One region of the Kitasatospora sp. NPDC018058 genome, then DNA from elsewhere that is predicted to be linked to it. Evidence: riboswitches for the same ligand, from Rfam matches in the RefSeq annotation. Region 1 holds a riboswitch; the other holds the start of a gene.
The links. Region 1 has a riboswitch for glycine ahead of gcvP (aminomethyl-transferring glycine dehydrogenase). Riboswitches for the same ligand answer to the same signal wherever they lie in the genome.
Positions count from the first base shown of each region.

Region 1 (4,662 bases):
CGTACGCGCCGTCGATCCGGCTCACCGGCGGCCAGTACTTGTCCGCCGGGTTCACGCCGGCCGGGAAGACCGCCTCCTGCCGCGAGTAGCCGTGCGCCCAGTTGCCGGCCAGGGTGGCGGCGGTGTGCGGGGCGTTACGCAGCGGGTTGTCCTCGGCGGCCCACTCGCCCGAGCCGACCTTGTCGATCTCGGCGCGGATCGCGATCATCGCGTCGCAGAATCGGTCGATCTCGTGGAGGTCCTCGGACTCGGTCGGCTCGATCATCAGCGTGCCGGCCACCGGGAAGGACATCGTCGGCGCGTGGAAGCCGTAGTCGATCAGGCGCTTGGCGATGTCGTCCACCGTCACGCCCGTCTCCTTGGTCAGCGGGCGCAGGTCGATGATGCACTCGTGCGCGACCAGCCCGCCCGGGCCGGTGTAGAGCACCGGGAAGTGCGGCGCCAGCCGCTTGGCGATGTAGTTGGCGTTCAGCACCGCGACCTGGGTCGCGTGCTTGAGGCCCTCGCCGCCCATCAGCCGGACGTACGCCCAGGAGATCGGCAGGATCGCCGCCGAGCCCCACGGCGCGGCCGAGATCGGGCCGACGCCGGTCGCCGGGCCGGCCTCCTCCTGCAGCGGGTGGTTCGGCAGGTACGGCGCCAGGTGGGCGCGCACCGCGACCGGGCCGACGCCCGGGCCGCCGCCCCCGTGCGGGATGCAGAAGGTCTTGTGCAGGTTCAGGTGCGAGACGTCCGCGCCGAACTTGCCCGGCTTGGCCAGGCCGACCAGGGCGTTCAGGTTGGCGCCGTCCACGTAGACCTGGCCGCCGGCCTCGTGCACCAAGGCGCAGATGTCGGTGATCTGGGTCTCGTACACGCCGTGGGTCGACGGGTAGGTGACCATCAGCACCGAGAGGTTGTCGCGGTGCTGCTCGATCTTGGCCTTCAGGTCCTCGACGTCCACGTCGCCGTCGACCAGGGTCTTCACCACGACCACGCGCATGCCGGCCATCACCGCGGAGGCGGCGTTGGTGCCGTGCGCCGAGGACGGGATCAGGCAGACATCGCGCTGGGTGTCGCCGTTGGCGTGGTGGTAGGCGCGGACGGCCAGCAGGCCGGCCAGCTCGCCCTGGGAGCCGGCGTTCGGCTGGATCGAGACGGCGTCGTAGCCGGTGACCTCGACCAGCTGCTGCTCCAGCTGGCGGATCAGCGTCAGGAAGCCCTCGGCCTGGTCGATCGGGGCGAAGGGGTGCAGCTGGCCGAACTCCGGCCAGGTCACCGCCTCCATCTCGGTGGTCGCGTTGAGCTTCATGGTGCAGGAGCCCAGCGGGATCATGCCGCGGTCCAGCGCGTAGTCCCGGTCCGACAGGCGACGCAGGTAGCGCAGCATGGCGGTCTCCGAGCGGTGGCTGTGGAAGACCGGGTGGGTCAGGTACTCGTCCTCGCGCAGCAGCGCGGCGGGCAGCGTCTCGGCGGCCTCGGCCACCTCGACGGCGGGAACGCCGAACGCGGCCCAGACACCGGCCAGGTGCTCGCGGGTGGTGGTCTCGTCGGTGGAGATCGAGATCCGGTCCGCACCGTCCTGGTGGACGTTGATGCCGTGGGTGCGGGCGGCGGCGGCGATCTCGGCGGCGCGACCCGGGACGACGGCGGTGACGGTGTCGAAGAACTCGCCGTGCAGCAGCTCGACGCCGCCGGCCCGCAGGCCCTCGGCGAGGCCGGCGGCGTAGCGGTGGGTGCGGCGGGCGATGTCGGCCAGACCGTCCGGGCCGTGGTAGACCGCGTACATCGAGGCCATCACGGCGAGCAGCACCTGGGCGGTGCAGATGTTGCTGGTGGCCTTCTCGCGGCGGATGTGCTGCTCGCGGGTCTGCAGCGCCAGGCGGTAGGCGCGGTTGCCGTCGGCGTCGACGGACACGCCGACCAGGCGGCCGGGCAGCGAGCGGGCGTACTCGGCACGCACCGACAGGTAGCCGGCGTGCGGGCCGCCGAAGCCCATCGGCACGCCGAAGCGCTGCGAGGTGCCGCAGGCGATGTCGGCGCCCAGCGAGCCCGGGGACTTGAGCAGGGTCAGCGCCAGCAGGTCGGCAGCCACGGCGACGATCGCTCCCAGCCCGTGCGCCTGCTCGATCACCGGGGCGAGGTCGCGGACCACACCGGTGGCGCCCGGGTACTGCAGCAGTACACCGAAGACGCCGCGCTCGACGATCTCGGCCGGGATGCCCTCGGACAGGTCGGCGACGACGACCTCGACGCCGGTCGGCACGGCGCGGGTGTTGATCACCGCGACGGTCTGCGGCAGAGTCTCTGCGTCGACCAGGAAGACGCCGCCCTTGACCTTGGTGACGCGGCGGGCCAGCGCCATCGCCTCGGCGGCCGCGGTGCCCTCGTCCAGCAGCGAGGAGCCGGAGGTGGGCAGACCGGTCAGGTCGGAGACCAGGGTCTGGAAGTTGAGCAGCGCCTCCAGGCGGCCCTGCGAGATCTCCGGCTGGTACGGGGTGTAGGCGGTGTACCAGGCCGGGTTCTCCATGACGTTGCGCAGGATCACCGGCGGCGTGAAGGTGCCGTAGTAGCCCAGGCCGATCATCGGCTGGAGCACCTTGTTGTGGCTCGCCAGCTCGCGCAGCTCGGCGAGGACCTGCGCCTCGCTGCGGCCGGCGGGCAGGTCCAGGGCGGTGATGGAGCGGATCGCCTCGGGAACGGCCGTGGCGGCGAGCTCGTCCAGCGAGCCGTAGCCGACGGACGCCAGCATCTTCTCCTGCGCGGCGGCGTCGGGGCCGATGTGGCGGTTCTCGAAGGGGCTGGCCAACTCAAGCTCGGTGAGGGTCGAGGCGCCGGTGGGGCGTCCCGCGTTCGGCTGGGCGTTCATGGTGGTCGAGGCCTCCTGGTCACGGACCGGCGGGGGCACGCACGCCGAACGGCGTTCACCGCTGCGGACAGCGGATCGGCCTGGGCGGACGAACCCGAAAGGCCTCCCCCTCTGTCATCGGGACCTGAGAGCTTCGCCCGCACGTCGCGCTGGTGGCGCTCCGTCGGCTTGCACCGTCGGTGAGGGTGGTGATCGCCGGCTCACGCGCCGGCGGTCCTGCCCTGCTTTCCAGAGTGACCTATCCCGCACGGTACGGATGCCTGAGAGATTCCGGGGAGGAGTTGCTCCTTCGGCGCCCCGACCAGCGGTTTTCGCCGTCGGGGACTCTCCCGAGCGGGCTCGGCGGTCGCCGCCCAGGGTACCAGCGGGAGGGCTTCCGATCACGGGTGTGTCAGGTCACTCGAGGTCTACGCGCGTCCCCCGAACGGCCCAGCGCGGAGCCCGTCCGGCGCACCCCGGTCGCGCCCGTCCGATTCATGCCGTTTGGTGTGAAGTGGCGGACGGGACGGTGCTCCGACCGCCGTACCTGCGGGAGTTCCGCAGGCGCAGCGCACTGGAGGCAAGAGTGCAGACCGACATCGACCCCCGGGACCTCATCGGCCACAAAGCGGTCGACCGCAACGGAGACAAGATCGGAACGGTCGACGAGGTGTACCTGGACGACGCCACCGGCCAGCCGGAATGGGCCGCCGTCCGGACCGGCGTCTTCGGCCGGGACGCCTTCGTCCCGCTCGCCACCAGCGAGTTCTCCGACAACGAGCTCCGGGTGCCGTACGACAAGTCGCTGGTGAAGGACTCGCCGGACTTCGGTGTGGGCCAGCACCTCTCGCCTGCCCAGGAGCTCCAGCTCTACCGCTACTACGGCCTGGACACCCGGGTGGACGGCCGCCCGGCCGCCGAGGAGGGCGGCCGGACCGCCCAACCCGACCTCGACTTCGGCGCCACTCCAGCCGCCGAGGAGAGCGGCCGGACGGCCCGACCCGACCTCGACTTCGGCACCACTCCGGCCGCCGAGGCCACCAAGCCGCTCGCCTTCCGCGCCCCCGAGCCCGGCCCGACGACGACGAGCACCACCACCAGCAGCACCGCCGAGGCCACCAAGCCGCCCGCCTTCCGCGCCCCCGAGCCCGGCCCGACGACGACGAGCACCACCACCAGCAGCACCGCCGAGGCCACCAAGCCGCCCGCCTTCCGCACCCCCGCACCCACCCCCACCGTCGAGCCCAAGCCACGGTCCACCGAGACCAGGACCACCCACGCGCCCGCCACCGGCGCCGCCGCCCCCTCGGCCCCGAGCGGCCCGGTCGAGATCACCTGCCGCGAGGAGCGGCTGGACATCACCACCCAGTGGCACATCCTGGGCACCGCGAAGCTGCGCAAGTACGTGACCACCGAACAGGTCGAGCGCCGCGTCCCGGTGGTCCGCGAGCGTGTCCGGGTGGAGCGCATGCCGGTGAGCGAGGCCGAGCGCTCCGCCCTCACCGAGAAGGCGATGGCCGAGGCGGTCGAGCAGGTCACCCTCCGCGAGGAACGCCTGGTGGTCCGCAAGTACCGCGCCCCGATCGAGCGGGTCCGCCTGGTCGTCGAGCGCTACACCACCGAGGAGATCATCCGCGAGGAGCTCCGCCGCGAACACGTCGAAGTCCACGACAACACACCCACCACCCCCACCCCGCCGACGAACGCTCCTTCGCCACCCCCCACCTCGCCACCCCCTACCCCGCCGCCCCCTACCCCCGACTCGCACGCCGCCCCACTTCGCACCCTTCCCTGACGCCTCGCCCCGATGGCCCCGGACACCGTCCGGGGCCATC
Region 1 covers NZ_JBIRFA010000019.1:141,166-145,827, forward strand. Annotated here, with positions in the region: gene gcvP (aminomethyl-transferring glycine dehydrogenase) at 1-2,848, opposite strand, end outside; glycine riboswitch at 3,087-3,190, opposite strand; partial or broken gene ACH4E7_RS26545 (PRC-barrel domain-containing protein) at 3,414-3,809, shown strand; partial or broken gene ACH4E7_RS26550 (DUF2382 domain-containing protein) at 4,170-4,622, shown strand.

Region 2 (4,662 bases), on a different contig from region 1:
GCCACCGGGGCGAAGTTCTCGGAGGCGATCATCTCCAGAGTGGTCTGCTGGCGGTGCAGCTCGGCGTCGACCGCGGCGGCGATCTCCGGGTCGAGGGCGTGCAGGGACTGGTTGAGAACCGTCATGGTGTGGTCTTCCCGGGAGGAGGATCAGGGGTGCCGTGCGAAGCGCGCGCTTGGAAGGGTGGGGGCGGGCGACGGGTGGGCGGAGGGACGGTGGGGGCGGGCCGGTGTGCGCGCGGCCCGCCCGGTGCCGAGCGGGTCAGCCGGCGTGGGTGAGCGCGTCGTACTCGTCGGCGCTGAGCAGCTCGTCCGTGGACTCCACGCGGACCTTGAACAGCCAGCCACCCTCGAAGGGGGCGCTGTTGACCAGGGCGTTGTCGTCCAGGACGTCCTGGTTGACCTCGGTGACCTCGCCGGTCACCGGGGAGTACAGGTCGCTGACAGACTTGGTGGATTCCAGCTCGCCGCAGGTCTCCCCGGCGGTCACGGTGTCGCCGACCTCGGGCAGCTGCACGTAGACGATGTCACCGAGCGCGTCGGCGGCGTGCTTGGTGATACCGACCGTGGAGACACCGTCCTCGGCGGCCGTCAGCCACTCGTGCTCCTTGGTGTACTGCAGGTGCTGGGGGTTGCTCATGGCGTCATTCTCCAGGATGGGAAGCGGGTACGACGAAGCGGGCCGCCGCACGGACGGCTTCGACGTGCGTGGACGGGGAAAGGCGGGTGTCAGCGGGCGCGCTTGTAGAACGGCAGCGCCACGACCTGGACCGGCTCGTGCTTGCCGCGCACGTCCACCGCGACGGTGGTGCCGGGGGCCGCGTGGGCCGCGTCCACGTAGGCCATCGCGATCGGCTGGCCCAGGGTCGGGGACGGCGCGCCCGAGGTGATCCGGCCGATCGGGGCGCCCTCGGTGGAGACCACGGTGTACTCGGCGCGCGGCACCCGCTTGCCCTCGGAGACCAGGCCGACCAGCACCTTCGGCGGGTTGGTCTCGGCCGCGGCGGCGGCCTGCTCCAGCGCCTTGCGGCCGACGAAGGCGCCCTCGTTGGTGGTCTTGTCGAAGCGGACGACCCGGCCCAGGCCCGCGTCGAACGGGGTGAGGTCGGTGGACAGCTCGTGCCCGTACAGCGGCATGCCCGCCTCCAGGCGCAGGGTGTCGCGGCAGGACAGGCCGCACGGGACCAGGCCGTGGCCCTCGCCGGCGACGGTCAGCGCCTGCCAGATCGCCTCGGCGTCGACCGGGCGGCAGAAGATCTCGAAGCCGTCCTCGCCGGTGTAGCCGGTGCGGGCCAGCAGCACCTCGCGGCCGGCCACCTGGGCCGGGAGGATCGCGTAGTACTTCAGTCCGGGCAGGTCGGCCTCGGTGGTCCTGGCCAGGATCTCCGTGGACTCCGGACCCTGGACGGCGATCAGCGCGTAGGTGTCGCGGTCGTCGGTGACGACGGCGTCGAAGCCCTTGGCGCGGGCGATCAGCTCGTCCAGGACCAGCTGGGCGTTGGAGGCGTTGGCGACGACCAGGAAGGCGTCCGCGCGCAGGCGGTAGACGATCAGGTCGTCCAGGATGCCGCCGTCCTCGGCGCAGATCATGGTGTAGCGGGCGCGCAGCTCACCGAGCGCGGAGACGAAGCCGACCAGCGCGTGGTCCAGCATCTCGCCGGCCTGCGGGCCGGTGACGGTGATCTCGCCCATGTGCGAGAGGTCGAACAGACCGGCCTTGGTACGGACCGCGAGGTGCTCCTCGCGCTCGCTGCCGTAACGCAGCGGCATGTCCCAGCCGGCGAAGTCGGTCATGGTCGCGCCGAGGGCGCGGTGCAGCGCGTCGAGCGCGGTCAGGCGGAGGGACGACATGGCCAGGAACTCCTCGGTCGGGGCACTCAGGGGTGCACGCGCCGGAACCGGACCCGCTCGGGGACCGACCCTGCGCGCGGGCATGCGGCGGCGTGGGTCTCCCCATCTGTCGTCGAACCTGAGAGCTTCACCGCTCACCTGCCCGCAGCTGTTTCCAGCTTGGGGGACAGCATGGCGGCTTGCACCGTGGGTGGGCGCGCGACAGGGCCGCGCGCCGCTTTCCAGATGTGCCTAACCCGTGCGGTAGGGGGGCCTGAGAGATTCCGGGGAGGACTTGCTCCTTCGGCGCCGGCTGTACCGCCTGAGCGGCACTCCGGGCTCTCCCGCGCGGGTTCGAGCGGCCGGTGTGGAGTTGTGGGGGCCCGCGGCGCATGCCGACGGACGCGCACATCATGGCACGTCCGCGGGGAGGAGGGGAGGGGGGACCCGGTCACACGACACAGAGGCGAACACGAGCCCTAAACTTCTCCGCGTCGGCACAGCAGTGGGCGGCCGACCGGCAGAGGGCGGTTCAGGCGCGCATGGAGTACCCGGTGGGGCAGCAGCAGGGGTGGGGCGGGCCGGAGTCGGAGCCGTCGGGCGGTGCCTGGCCGGCCAACGAGCTGGAGCAGGTGCTGGCGGCCGCGCTGGGCGACCCGGGCGCGACGCCGCGGGTGATCGAGGTGCTGGCCCGCAGTCAGGTGTGGATCCCGCTGCCGGGCGGGGGAGACCCGGCCGGACAGGCGCTGGACCTGCCGACCATCGAGCTGGCCGGCGACCCGTACGTGCCGGTGTTCTCCTCGCAGGAGCTGTTCCTCCAGCAGGCGCCGGGGATGGCCTTCGCGATCGCGCCCGCCTGGGAGTTCGCCCGCGGACTGCCGCTGGGCGTGGGCATCGCGGTCAACCCCGAGGCGGCGGTGGGCATCCCGGTGCCGCCGCAGGGCGTGGCCGAGCTGCGTCGCGGGCCGCGTGAAGACCGTTGGGAGCAGCACCCGCAGGCGCCGACCGGCGGCCGGGTGGCGCTGCGCGAGCCGGTGCCGGGCGAGGACCCGGAGCACTTCCTGGCCGCCTGCCGGGCGGAACTGTCGGCCTTGCCCGGGGTGTTGACCGCGCGCCGGGCGCTGGCCAGCATCGAGGGCGAACCGACCGTGATGTTCGTGGGCGTCCAGCTGGACCCGGCCGCCCCGGCCGACCCGGGCGCGGTGAACGAGGCGCTCGGCCGGGCGCTGGGAACCGCGCCGCTGCCCGGCGGCGTCCACCTGGTACTTCTCGACCTCGCCGAGGACCCGGTGGTCGAGTGGCTGCTCACCCGGGTACTGCCTTTCTACGCGCGGGTGTGAGTGGGGTCCGCTAACAGGCACGTCGCCGTGGCGGTGGCCGGTGCCGCGCCATAGGGTGCGTGCAGACGGCCGACGGGCCGGCTGGTTCGAGGAAAGAGGCGCGGCGAGGTGGGCGCATGAGTGCGGGAGCGGGAACGGGCGGTGTGCCGGGGGCCTGGGGCCAGGCGCCGGCCGGGCGCCCGGCGGCGGATCCGGGCGCGTTGGAGCACGCCCTGCGCGAGGTCGCGCCGGAGCGCTTCGACGCGTACGAGCGGCTGCTGCACGCGCTGGCCGACGGTCAGGTCTGGATGCTGCTCTGGCACGGCACGCCGGGCAGTCCGGACGCGCAGTACGGGAACATGGAGATCAGCGGCCACGGCTACGCGCCGGCCGTGACCTCGCCCGAGCAGCTGACGGCCTCCGGCTGGGCCCGGGCCCACGAGGTCATCTCCGGGCGGGAGATCGCCGCCTCGCTGTACCGCACCCGCTGGGGCCTGTGGCTCAACCCGCACGCCCCTGGCGGCGGGGTCGGCGTGCCCTGGGCGGACCTGCGGCGGATCGCCGCGGGCCTGGACCGGCTGCCGGCCGGTCCGTTGAAGCTGAGCGAGCCGCAGGTGAACGCCCAGCAGTTCTTCGCGCTGCTGGAGCGGCAGGCCGGTGAAGTGCGTGCGGTCCGGGCGCTGCGCCGGGCCTGGGTGCAGCCGGCGGTGGGGGAGCCGTACCTGGCGATCGGGCTGGACCTGTACGAGAGTTCGCCGCCGGCCGTGGAGGCGGTGCGGGCGCTGATGCAGCGTGCGATCGCGGTGGCCCCGGAGGGGCTCGCGGTGTCCACGGTGGCGATGGCGGACGAGTACGATCCGGTGGCGCTGTGGATGCGCGCCAACGCACGGCCGTTCTTCGACCGCGAGGCGGGCCGCCCGCCGACCGGTCCGTACCCGTCGGCGGCGGCGCCCGGCTACCACTCGCAGGCCGGGTACTACGGCACCCAGCCGCCCGCGCCGGGCTGGGGTCAGCAGCCGCCGCAGGCGTGGCCCGGATACCCGGGCCGCTGATTTCAAAGCCATTTCTTGCCGAAGCCTTTACCAAGAAGCCGACTTGATTCTCCATCGGGTCGGCTTCGGTGCTTTCCGGACGAATTTCCCATTCCGGAGTCCGAACATCTTGACATGGCTGTTACAGCCGTGTGAAGAGGGATATGCCGAGGGCCGGAGAGGTGCATGCACGCAGATCACAGTTGGGCATCTGTCGGTTGTCAGGGCTGGCGCAAGGCTGTTCGCATGTCGGAGAGTTCTGCGCAACGCACCGCGCGTACTGGAAGCCCCACGAAGGTGAACGCGCACGCCGACCGCTCGATCCATGCGACGCCCATCCCGCGTGGTGGCAGTACCTGTGCACGCCCGTACTGCCGCGAACACCCGCTCCTCCTAAGCACCTCCGCACGTCCGCAGCCGCACCGCCGAAGCCGGCGCCCGGCACCCGTGGGCCGGCCACCGTCGGCGAGGGGACCCAACTGA
Region 2 covers NZ_JBIRFA010000001.1:525,949-530,610, forward strand. Annotated here, with positions in the region: gene glyA (serine hydroxymethyltransferase) at 1-125, opposite strand, end outside; gene gcvH (glycine cleavage system protein GcvH) at 262-639, opposite strand; gene gcvT (glycine cleavage system aminomethyltransferase GcvT) at 729-1,850, opposite strand; glycine riboswitch at 2,082-2,186, opposite strand; gene ACH4E7_RS02320 (enhanced serine sensitivity protein SseB C-terminal domain-containing protein) at 2,372-3,169, shown strand; gene ACH4E7_RS02325 (enhanced serine sensitivity protein SseB C-terminal domain-containing protein) at 3,286-4,200, shown strand.
Region 2: another riboswitch for glycine. It lies ahead of gcvT (glycine cleavage system aminomethyltransferase GcvT); the one in region 1 lies ahead of gcvP (aminomethyl-transferring glycine dehydrogenase).